Regions from separate parts of the Delftia sp. SD018 genome, predicted to be linked through region 1. Evidence: riboswitches for the same ligand, from Rfam matches in the RefSeq annotation. Region 1 holds a riboswitch; the other holds the start of a gene.

The links. A riboswitch is a leader RNA that binds a small molecule or an ion and turns the genes downstream of it on or off. The one in region 1 is predicted to bind glycine.
Region 2: linked by a shared signal. The riboswitch ahead of gcvT (glycine cleavage system aminomethyltransferase GcvT) and the one ahead of INR38_RS25895 (D-amino acid dehydrogenase) in region 1 are both predicted to bind glycine.

What each region holds. Positions count from the first base shown of each region.
Region 1 covers NZ_JADDRN010000038.1:5,053-11,062, forward strand. The annotation lists partial or broken gene INR38_RS25890 (invasin domain 3-containing protein) at 1-750, opposite strand, end outside; glycine riboswitch at 1,396-1,506, shown strand; gene INR38_RS25895 (D-amino acid dehydrogenase) at 1,599-2,930, shown strand; gene INR38_RS25900 (FIST N-terminal domain-containing protein) at 2,981-4,216, opposite strand; gene INR38_RS25905 (PhaM family polyhydroxyalkanoate granule multifunctional regulatory protein) at 4,293-5,249, opposite strand; gene INR38_RS25910 (copper chaperone PCu(A)C) at 5,392-5,904, opposite strand; gene INR38_RS25915 (hypothetical protein) at 6,001-6,010, opposite strand, start outside.
Region 2 covers NZ_JADDRN010000043.1:3,600-9,609, reverse strand. The annotation lists gene gcvP (aminomethyl-transferring glycine dehydrogenase) at 1-232, opposite strand, end outside; gene gcvH (glycine cleavage system protein GcvH) at 304-678, opposite strand; gene gcvT (glycine cleavage system aminomethyltransferase GcvT) at 814-1,989, opposite strand; glycine riboswitch at 2,007-2,125, opposite strand; glycine riboswitch at 2,141-2,252, opposite strand; gene INR38_RS26720 (fatty acid--CoA ligase) at 2,422-4,020, shown strand; gene INR38_RS26715 (hypothetical protein) at 4,184-4,753, shown strand; gene INR38_RS26710 (hypothetical protein) at 4,786-5,379, shown strand; gene INR38_RS26705 (LysR family transcriptional regulator) at 5,510-6,010, opposite strand, start outside.

The sequences.
Region 1 (6,010 bases):
AGTGATATTCTTCCCACCAAGATAAAAGGTTTCCCAGGCGGAGTCCGCCCAGTTCTGGACTTGTATGACTCCCCCGAAATCGATGGTCAATGAGCCCGTGCCGGCTGGCACGGTGCCTTTGAGCCAGTACCAGGCACCACCGGCACCAGTGGTGGTGCCCGTATCGCCGCCGCTGATCATCTGGGTTTGACCACAGGCATTGGTGGCTCCCGTCACGGCGCCGGACTGGGCTCCGCTGACGAATGTATTGGCACAGCGCACGTAAACCGTCTGATTGTCGACATACGGATGGAGGTTTCCGGCCGCATCCTTGGATGTCCCACTCTGTATGGTTCGTACCGACGTAGACAGTGTCGGCGCAAAGACGATGGAAACATCGGCACTCGGATCCAGCGTTTGCAGCGTGTAGTTGGCTGCCTGAATGGCAGCTCGCAGCGTACATGCGCCAGCAAAGGTGCCTCCCAGCGTGCTGACACAGGTGGTTGGTGTCGTTGCATTGGCATTGGGAGCGTCGCTGTTGTCAGTGACCGTGAAAACGACGGTCGCCGCCAGTGCCGTGGATGAGATACCCGCGCATGAAAGCAGCAGCAAAGAGAAAAGGCACTTCGCTGCACGCCACTTGCGAAAAAATGCCGAACCAGGCAGGCGATTGAGAGCATGCATGATATTCCCCGTTTTCTCAAGGAGATATGACAGGAAAATGATTTTCCCAATGGCAATAGCCATCAGTTGTACCCAGCGCATTTGCATCGCCGTACCTCGAATAGTTCTATTTGAATCACGAGCTCACAACTCACCTTGCAGCCGGTGAGGTTGGAAGCAAAATGTTTCGCGCAGATCCTGCGCGTCAATCAAAAAGGTGGATTTCCATCAACGTTTGCGAGCTGCTCCGCTGCCCATTGAGCCGGACACACCTTCAGTCGGGTTTGCGACGCAAATCATTCCTCCCTCCACAAACCATATTCACCGTGCTTGTATTTTTTCAGTGCCGGGCCAGTTTCCATGGACCTGCACCTGTGCAACGGTAAGTCGCCTATCAGACATATACACAACTCATGGTTAACCCATGCAGGTCCAATCGACCAGAACATGCACTGACAAACCACTGCACACATCGATAGGCTAAATCATGTTTTTTTCTATTTCAATAGTTTTTTTACATGAAATCGAAGGCTCGTGCCAGCGCTACGAGGGAGGCGCTTGAGCGATCTAGGGAATACCCTGAATCAGCCACACCACATACAGGTAGTAACTGGTGGTATCCCCAGTACGACTGGAACCGGCTGCGCAAGCCACATAGAATCGCCCCTGCAGGAGAGCAGGCGGGCACCACGGTGCCGAGCCTCACCGAAGGCGCAAACTCCCATACACGCTCAGGTTCCGTACTGCAAACACAACATGCCGTCTGGAGAGCCGCCGCACGCAATATGCGGCGCACCGAAGGAGCAAGCCCCGTTCCCATGGACGGCGGTGAATCTCTCAGGTACCAAGGACAGGGGGAGCGGCAGCTGCGTCACGACGGACGCCGGCTGCTTGCTATTGAATCCATAGCTACCAGCTTCCGCGTGACCGGCACATGCCTTTGAAAGGGCATTGTCATGCGCGTTATCGTTCTCGGAGCCGGCCTGATCGGCACCGCCTCGGCCTACTATCTGCAATCTCTCGGTCATGAAGTGACCGTCATCGACCGCCAGGCTGCGCCCGGCGCCGAAACCAGCTTTGCCAACGGCGGGCAGATCTCGGTCAGCCATGCCGAGCCCTGGGCCAACCCCGGCGCACCGCTGAAGTTGCTGGGCTGGCTGGGCCGTCAGGATGCCCCCCTGCTGTTCCGCCTGCGCGCCGACATGCGCCAGTGGCTCTGGGGCCTGTCCTTCCTGCGCAACTGCACGCCCGCGCGCACGCGCCACAACATCCAGCAGATCGTTCGCCTGGGCACCTACAGCCGCGAGGCCCTGCAGCAGCTGCGGTCGGACACCGGCATCCAGTACGAGCAGCGCATGCAGGGCATCCTGCACTTCTACACGAACGCCCGCGAGTTCGAGGGCGCGCTCAAGCCCACCGAGCAGATGCAGGCCCTGGGCTGCGACCGCCGCCTGATCGACGCCGACGAAGCCGTGCGCCTGGAGCCGGCCCTGGCCCATGTGCGCGGGCAGATAGCGGGCGCCACCTATACGGCCGAGGATGAATCGGGCGACGCCAACCTGTTCACGCGCGAGCTGGCACGCATTGCCACCACCACGGGCGTGCAGTTCCGCCACGGCCACCACGTCATGGCGCTGCGCACCACGGGCGCAGGCGCCAGCCGCCATATCGACCATGTGGAGGTGACCAATGCCGATGGCCGCTACGAACGCATCCAGGGCGACGCCTATGTGCTGGCCATGGGCTCGTTCAGCCCGCTGCTGGCCCAGCCGCTGGGGTTGCGCCTGCCCATCTACCCGGCCAAGGGCTACTCCGTGACCCTGCCGGTGCTGGACCCCGCCAAGGCCTACCAGGTCAGCCTCACGGACGATGAGTTCAAGCTGGTGTTCTCGCGCTACACCGGCGCGCAGGGCGACCGCCTGCGCATTGCCGGCACGGCCGAGTTCAACGGCTACGACCGCAACCTGGACCCCGTGCGCTGCGAGGCCATCGTGCGGCGCGTGCAGCAGCTGTTCCCTGGCGCCGGCGATACCGGGCGCGCCCAGTTCTGGAGCGGCCTGCGCCCCGCCACACCCAGCAATGTGCCGCTGATCGGACGCTCACCCATCGCCAACCTGTTCCTGAACACCGGCCACGGCACGCTGGGCTGGACCCATGCCTGCGGCTCCGGCATGGCGCTGGCCGACCTGGTCAGCGGCAGGCAGCCGGCCGTGGATTTCGATTTTCTGGGAGCTGCAGTCATGGACCCGGATCGCAGCGCAGGCACGGTGCGCCCGCGCGCGGTCTGAGGTGCGGACGGTGTGTACCGTGTGTACGGCGTGTACGGCGTGTACGACGCCTAAGCAGTGAACACCGTCAACACCCCGGCGAAGCGGTGCAGGCGGGCGTCCATGATCTCGGCTTCGGCGACGAAGCCGATCAATGGCACATCGCCCAGTGCGTGGCGCAGGGTGCGCAGCTCGGCATCGGGGCCGCCGAACAGGCCGCCGCCGCGGCCCCGGCAACTGATGTAGATGGCGCCACGGATGCGGGGCTGTGCCTCGCCTTCGGGCGCCGCCTCCTCAGGCTCCGCCGCATCGCGCAGCGCAGCGCCCAGTTGCAGCAGTTCCTGGCGCGCGACCTGGGCCTGGCGGCGGCAGAAGATCACCGAATGCCCGGCCTCCACGGCCGATGACAGGGCCACGCCCTGGCGCAGCGGGTCCAGCCCGACCAGGGTCAGCACCTGGGCCTCTTCGGTGAGCACGCCGTGGGCCATGCCCCGGCCCGGCGGCGCAATGGCCGCCAGCGTGCTGCGCACCGTGGTCAGCGCGGGCTGCCAGTCGCTGCCTTCCAGCTCCACGCCCAGCAGTTGCAGCAGGCGCTGCAAGGCCGGATCGCCATTGAGCCCGGTGACCAGGGCGCCGCGCGCCTCGGTGATCTCCAGGCCCTCGCCCAGCGGCACGCAGCCCTGGGCCATGCCCGTGATGCAGGGCACGCCCGCACCGAAGGCCACGCCCGAGAAGCCTCCGCTGAAAATGCCGCGCGCATCCGCATGCTGCGCATGCAGGTCCTCGGTGCGGCAGGCGATCTGCACGCCCTCCACGCCATCGTCCCCGTCATCGCCCACGCCGCCGAACAGCAGGCCGGACTCGGTGCGCTCGGACAGCTCGTACAGCAACTCGGCCAGCTCGGGCTGGCCGCCTCCGGCATGGACCAGGGCCGAATGGGCCGTGAACCCGGCCTCGCCGCCCGGCGCATGCAAGGGCGCCAGGCCCGAATACAGGCGGTAGTGCGCGGCCGGCACATCGAGCAGCATCACCGCGAGCGCGGAGCCGGACAGGTATTCATGGGACATGGCCAGCACGCCACCGGCCGAGCAGCCAGCCCAGTCCGCCACATGGGGCAAGGCCCTGGCCAGATGCTGCAGCAGCGGCCTTGCATGGGCGGCATGCGCGTGGGACAGGTACACCAGGCCCAGTCGGGGCCGCTGCGCGTGGCCCGGATCGGCCATCTGCGAGCGCAGTTGCAGCAGCACCGCATCGGCCGCGGCGCGCCAGTCGGAATGGCTGGCATGGCCTACAGGAAACAACGACATTCCAACCTTCTTTCTAGCCCTGCCAGCGCCCGGCTTGCGGAGGGCTCTAGACCATCCATGGGTGCCGCCGTCCCGCTCAGCGCGGTGGCCGGCTCTTGGCCGGCGCCTTGCCTGCGGCCGGTGCCTTGGCTGTTGTCTTTGCGGTGGTCTTTGCCGCCGTCTTCCTGGCCGCCGCCTTGGCTGGCGCTTTGGCCGGAGCTTTCGGTGGGGCTTTCGCAGCCGCCTTGGCAGCTCCGGCCGGGGCCTTGGCCGCCGGTGCAGCCGCCTTGCCTGCCTGCGCGGCGAAGGCGCCAGCCTGGGCCGTCATGCGGTCCATGGCGGCCTTGGCGATGTCGCCGGCCATGCCGGTGGCGCGCTGTGCGGCAGCCACGGCCTCGGGGGCCATGGGCTCGGCCATGGCCTTGGCGGCGATCTGCTGGAATTGCTGGGTCAGTGCGCCCCACCATTGCATGGCCTGGCCCATGGCGGCGGCCTGGGCAGTCTCGTCCTTGGGCGCAGAAGCCTCAGGGCCTGAGGCCTTGCTGCCGGCATCCGTGGATGCAGCGGCCGCAGCAGCTGCAGGCGGCTCGGCAGGGGGCTGCGCGGGCGCGGCCTGCGGCTTTTCCTGCTTGCCGGCCTTGCCGGCGGAGGACATGGGCCAGTCCGAGTGGTCGGACTGCCCCGCGCTGGCGGCGCCCTTGCCCGCAGTGGCTGCAGCAGCGGTGGCGGCTGCAGCGGCGGGGAACTGGAAGGCCTGCGCCAGTTCACCCATGCTGACGTTCATGCCCTGCAGGGTGGACAGCGTCATGCGCTGCACTTCCAGAGCCTGGATGGTGGCGGCCAGCGCCTTGCCATTTTGGTCCAGCCAGAACTGCACGGCCTTGAGTTCGGTGATGCGCTTGTCCACCTCCTCGATGCTCACCGTGGGCGCCACCCATTCGGGCAGGCGCCCCAGGGGCCGGGCCGTGGCCGATCCCGCGCTCTGGGCCAGGCCCTGCAGGAAGTCGAAACCGGGGATGAACTTGCCGAAACCGAAGGAGGACGCGTCACTCATGGCAGCACTCGCTAGGACTGGGTTGGAAGAGCATGCCGGCGAAGGATGCCGGCCATGCCCCCAGCTTAACCCAGGCACACGCCAAGTCCACGGCAAGTCATGCGCATGCGGCTGCGCACAAACCCGGTGCAATGGCGCTGGCTCAGTGCGAATGGCCGGCGTGGCCGCCGCCGTGGCCCGCTGCCGGGGCAGCCGCCGCGCCGGGCGCCATAGCGCGCACGGGGACCTGCAGGCTCAGGCGCGAGGTTTCGCCCTTGGCATCCTTGAACACCAGGGTGATGGGCACCTGGCTGTCCTTGAGCAGCGGGCTCTTGAGCTGCTGCAGCATGACGTGGTAGCCGCCGGGCTTCAGGTCCACGGCCACGCCCTTGGGCAGGTCCAGGCCGTCGATGGCGCGCATGCGCATCACATCGCCTTCCATCTTCATTTCATGCACCTCGGCCACGCCGGCGGCGGGCGACTCCACGCCCACCAGGCGCAGCGGCTCCTCGGCCGTCAGGCGCATGAAGGCGCCCGTGGCCTGCTGGCCCGGCACGCTGGCACGCGCCCAGGCGGCGTCGGCCTTGACGTGGGCCGCATCGGCATGGGCATGGGCCAGGCCCATGGACAAGGAGGCGGCGATCAGGAAAGGGGTGGTCCATTGACGCAGTGTCATCACGGTTTCTCCAGAAAATTCAATACGTTGCAGCACGGTCTGTGTGCATTGCAAAAACAAAAGCCAAGCGAAAGAGGCAGGGATTGAAATGGGGAGTCACCGGGGC
Region 2 (6,010 bases), on a different contig from region 1:
GCGCCTTGAGCTCGGCCAGCGCCTGTGCCTCGGTGGCCGCTGGCGGCAGCGCCATGGGCTGGTGGCGCCGGATGGAGGGCGGGACGATGGCGTCGATCAGCGCATCGCGCGATGCCGCGCCAATGGCGCTGAGCATGTGGGCCTCGTCTTCGGGCGCGATGCCGATATGGCGGGCCACGAATTCGGTGGCGTTCTCGAGGACGGCAAGGGGCTGGGTGGAGGACATCAGCATGGAGGGACCTGTCTCAAAAGCTGAAAAGCGCCAGGGCGGGCCCTGGCGCCCGTCCTGGCCGGAAAGTGGCGTCAGTTGCTCTGTGCGAAGGCCGTGTAGGCGGCTTCGTCGAGCAGCGCGGCCAGCTGGCCTGCGTCGCTGAGCTTGACCTTGAAGAACCAGCCTTCGCCCAGCGGGTCGCTGTTGGCCAGGGAGGGGTCGTCGCGCAGGGCTTCGTTGACTTCGACGATCTCGCCGCTGACGGGCATGTAGACATCGGCGGCGGCCTTGACGGACTCGACCACGCCGGCCACATCGCCCTGGTTGAAGCTGGTGCCCACGGCGGGCAGATCGACGAACACCACGTCGCCCAGCGCATCCTGCGCGTGGAGGGTGATGCCGACGATGGCCGCGTCAGGGTTGGCGGCGTTGATCCATTCGTGGTCCTTGGAATACTGGATGCTCATGGCTTGCTCCGATAGAAACTGAAAAGAAACCTGTGAAAGGCGGTTTGAGAAAGGTCAGTGCGCACTGTAGCGGCATGCGATGGCGGGAAAAACGAATTCGCCGAACTCGGTCCACGCCAAGCGCGCAGGCTGTCCTCAACCGCGGTGATAGCGGGGCGCCACGAAGGGCGTGGCCTGCACCTGCATGGGCACGGCCTTGCCGCGCACCATGGCCTGCAGCGTGGTGCCGATGGCGGCGCTGCCCGGCTCCACATAGCCCAGTGCCACGGGCTGGTTCAGCGTGGGCGACAGCAGGCCGCTGGTGACCTGGCCGACCTTGCGGCCGCTGGCATCCAGCAGCTCCGTGCCTTCGCGCACGGGCACGCGCTCCAGGGCCACCAGGCCCACGCGCTTGCGCGTTAGCAGCTCGGGCGACTGCAGCTGGGCCAGCACGGTGGCCGCGCCGGGAAAGCCGCCTTCGCGCTCGCCACCAATGCGGCGGACCTTCTGCACGGCCCAGTTCAGGGCGGCCTCGGCCGGGGTGGTGGTCGTGTCCAGATCGTTGCCGTACAGGCACAGGCCGGCTTCCAGGCGCAGCGAATTGCGCGCGCCCAGGCCCACGGGCCTGACTTCGGGCTGGGCCAGCAGGGCACGGGCAAAGGCCTCGGCGTGGCTGGCGGGCAAGGAGATCTCGAAGCCATCCTCGCCGGTATAGCCGCTGCGCGTGATGTACAGCTCGGCGCCTTCCCAGTCGAAGTGGCCGCCCGTCATGAACACCAGTCCGGCCGTGTCGGGCAGCAGGCGCTCCATGGCGGCTGCTGCCTGCGGGCCCTGCAGCGCCAGCAGGCCCCGGTCGAACTGGGGCTCGATTTCACAGCGCTGGCCGATGCGGGCCTCTATGTGCGCCAGGTCTTCATGCTTGCAGGCGCCGTTGACGATCAGGAACAGGTCGTCCTCGCGGCGCACAAACATCAGGTCGTCCAGAATGCCGCCCGCGTCGTTGAGCAGCAGGCCGTAGCGCTGGCGGTGTTCGCCCAGGCCCAGCACGTCCATGGGCAGCAGCGATTCCAGCGCCGCGCCGGCATCCGGGCCGCGCAGGCTGATCTGGCCCATGTGCGAGACATCGAACAGGCCTGCCGCCTCACGCGTGTGCAGGTGCTCGGCCATCAGCCCCTGCGGGTATTGCACGGGCATGGAGTAGCCGGCAAACGGCACCATGCGCGCGCCCAGTTCCTGGTGCAGGTCGAACAGCGGGGTCTTGAGCAGATCGGTGGTGGAGGCAGCGGTCAAGGATGGACTCTCTTTTCGGCAAGGGGCAAGGCACAACGCCATCCCGGAATCCCGGGATGTCCTGCCCTGCTGTCCGCTTTACCTGAGAGATTCACCCGCACCTTCCAGGCGTGGGGCTTGCTCCTTCGGTGGATGGGACACACCGCCGTGCCCTGCATCTCTCTCCAGCTAGGAACGCCTGCGGCCGTGGCGGCAGGCGGTGCCAGTCCTTTTGCCTGAGCGTTCGGGACGAACCCTGCGCCTTCGGCGGTGCCGCTGCCTGTGACCATTGCGGCCGGGCGGGCACTCTCTCCTGACCGGCGCATTCTAGCTGCGGCCAGCGTCCGCGCGGCTTCGGGATTTCCGCGGGCCGGCCCCAGCTCCATGCGCTTGCCTGCATGAATGCATTTGCAAATTGCATAACTGTCTAAAAAATCTCCTACATTGAGATGCATCGATATATGAAATCTCGTGAGCGAGAAGGAAGAAGCGCACATGCAGCAGACGCTGGGAGACACATTGGCCTGGCCGGCACGTTACCTGCCGAACAAGGAAGCCCTGGTCGCTTGGGAGGGCGGCGAGCGCCGCGCCTGGACCTACGCCCAGCTCGATGCCGAAGTCAACCGCCACGCCCACGGCCTGGCCGAGCTGGGCATAGGCCATGGCGACGTGGTCGCGGCCTTTCTCTACAACACGCCAGCCTTTGTCTTCACCATGCTGGCGGCCGCGCGCCTGGGCGCCATCTTCAATCCCATCAACTACCGGCTGGCGGCGCAGGAGCTGGCCTTCATCCTCAAGGACGGCGCTGCGCGCGCCCTGGTGTTCGAGCACGAGGGCGGCGAGGTGGCCGCACGCGCCCAGGCCCTGCTCAAGGCCGAAGGCGGCGGCACTGGCGCAGGCATCGAGCACTGGATCTTTGCCGACGATGCCCCGGCCGACCCGCTGCCGGTCTGGGCCACGCAGCGCCTGTCCGCCCTGGCCTGGGGCCGCAGCAGCGCGCCGCCCCAGGCCCATGTGCGCGAGAGCGACCCCTGCATCCTCATGTACACCAGCGGCACCACGGGCCGGCCCAAGGGCGTGCTGCACACGCACCGCAGCAAGCTGGCGCACAACGCCCTCATGCACCAGACCATGCAGTTCACGCGCGACGACGTGGGCCTGGCCATGGCGCCGCTCAACCACACGGCCGAGCTGCACACCAGCTTTTTGCCGCGCCTGCAGGCCGGTGCCACCCAGGTGCTGCTGCGCCGCTTTGACGTGACCGAGGCCTGGCGCCTGATCCGCGAAGAGCGCGTGAGCTTCTTCTTCGCGGCGCCCACCATGGTCACCATGCTGCTGGCCGACCCCATCGCCTCGCCCGAGCAGGCGCCCGCGTTGCGGCTGGTGGAGTACGGCGGCGCCTCCATGGCGCCGCACCTGATCCGCGAATGGACACGCAAGGTCGGCAGCGACCTGGTCCAGGTCTACGGCACCACCGAGATGGGGCCCTGCATGTCCATCCTCCTGCCGCGCGAGCAACTCTCGCACGCGGGCTCGGCCGGGCTGCCCTCCATGGGCCATGACCTCATCGTGGCCCGCCTGCGCGAAGACAACGCCCCCACCGACCCGGCCGAGGCCTGCCTGCCCGGCGAGGTGGGCGAAATCCTCGTGCGCGGCCCCTGCATGATGGCCGGCTACCTCAACCGCCCTGACGCCAACACCCGCGCGCTGGCGCACGGCTGGTACCACACGGGCGACCTGGGCCACATCGACGACGACGGCTATCTCTGGATCCGCGACCGCATCGACTACATGATCAATTCGGGCGCCGAGAACGTCTATCCCCGCGAAGTGGAAGACGCGCTGGTCGAACACGCCGATGTGCTCGAGGTCGCCGTCATCGGCGAGGCCGACGAGCGCTGGGGCCAGATCGTCGCCGCCCACGTGGTCGCCAAGCCTGGCGCCACGCCCACGGCCGAGGCGCTGGACGCCTTCCTGGTCCATGGCGACCGCCTGGCCGCCTACAAGCGCCCGCGCCGCTACCACTTCCGCGAGGCCCTGCCCAAGACGGCCAGCGGGAAGATACAGAAGCAGTTGCTGAGGGTGGTGGACTGAGAAGGCTTCGATCCAGCATGCTGACTGCATGACGATGCGCGGTCCGGCCCTACCCCTTCATCGGACTCATTCGAAAGCAGCCTTTCCTTAGGAAATTTTGAATTGAAGCGGTTACTTTGCATTACATTTGCTTCCTTCAAATAATCTTCGGGGAGAGAGAGAAATGATCGCGTCTTACGTTCGCGCCTTGGCAATCTGCGCGGTGACGGTTCTGGCTACGGGATGTGCCCAACTGAAAGCTCCGCCTTACGGGGCAGACTACGCAGCGCTGGAGCAATTGAAGGCGGCCAAGCCGGGATCCGCCAATGTTCTGAAGGTGGAGCCGACAGATCCTGCTGCTCCGGTCAACAACCTCTCCTTGCGTGGAACGCCTCTTAATTCGGCGAGCGGCACCTTTTCCAAGTATCTGGAAGAGGCGCTGGTTCAGGACTTGAAGGAGATCTCCGCCTACGATCCCCAGTCGCACACCCAGATTGACGCGAAGATTCTTGCCAACGATATCGATATTCGCGGTTTCAGCACGGGCTCGGGTGTGATGGAGATTGAGCTTCGGGTCTTGCGCAGCGGCGAGCAGCGGCTCAAGAAGACCTACAAGGCAGAGACCAGCTTCGAGTCCAGCTTCATGGGCACTGTAGCCATTCCTGCAGGACAGGCTGCCTATCCTCAGCTTGTTCGGGAATTGCTGCGCAAGGTGTACGCCGATCCTCAATTCCTTGCCGCGTTGGCTCCCTGACGGCTTCACAGTGAGTCGCCGAGGATAAAAACATGCGCTTTTTTTCCGCAATCATTCGAGCGGTTCTGGCATCCGTCACTTTGGCAACGTTGGTGGGATGTGCCCATCCCATCAACATCGGTGGCGATACACGACCTGAGCGTATCGAGTCGGAGTTGATCCAGAAGAAGGTTGCCTACGCCATCAGCGAGACTCAGCGAAATACCGCCTTTGTTTCACCTTCGGGAGGGGGGGACAGTGTTAGATACTTCCCTTATCGCGACCTCGAAAAAACAATTCGGGACGCATTGCGCTCTGTTTACCAGGATGTGACGCTGATTGCAGCGCCAAGCGATACGCAGGCCGTAGAGGCGGCCCGTGCGGCCTTGATTTTCATCCCCGAGATCAAAACCGATTCGGGATCGCCATCGGCGCTTACGTGGCCCCCGACCTACTTCGTTACAGAGATCGCGTGTGTGGTCACTGATGCCAACGGCAACGAAATTGGAAGAGTGAAGGCTTCTGCGCGGGGCGAAGCGGAGTTCAGTGAGTTTCTGGATGACTTCGGCTTGGCAGCCAAGCGTGCAGCCACGCAAGTAGCTCAGCAGTTGAGCAGTGAAATTCGCAAGAACGAAAAGCTGCGTTAAGGCGGCCGCGGCTGTTCGAGGCCACGGGGCTGCCTTCAAGCTTTCGCCCCAATGCCAGCCTGTCCACATGCAGGCTGGCATTTTTCATGGCCGGTTCGGTGCCGGTAGAAGTCGGCTCAGATATCAGCGACTACTGTACGGTACGACAGCTCCTGGCTACCGCCTGCCGCAGCCACCGATGCATGGCATCCCCCTGCTTGCGCACATGCCAGGCCTGCTGGTAGGCAAACCGGGGCAGCTCCAGCGGCGGAGCGAAACGGCGCAGCGTTTTGTGGCGGCGCAGGTCGCCAATGGCGCGGCTGCCCACGGTCAGCACGAGGTCGGTGCCTGCCAGCACCTCCAGCGCCGCGCTCCAGTGGGGCAGGGCCAGCACCACGCGGCGGCTCAGGCCTTGGGCGGCCAGCGCCCGTTCGATTTCCTCGCTGGCGTCGGGCCGCATGGCCAGCATGACGTGCGGGCGCTGCAGCCAGTCCCGCAGTGACAGCCCGCCGCGTGCCGGCAGCACGGCCTGGTCGGCCACGCTCACGAATTGTTCCTGGAACAGATCCTGCACCTCGATGCCCTCGGGCAGGTCGGGTGCTTCGGGGAAGGGCCCCAGGGCCAGGTCCAGTTCGCCATCGGCCAGCTGGGC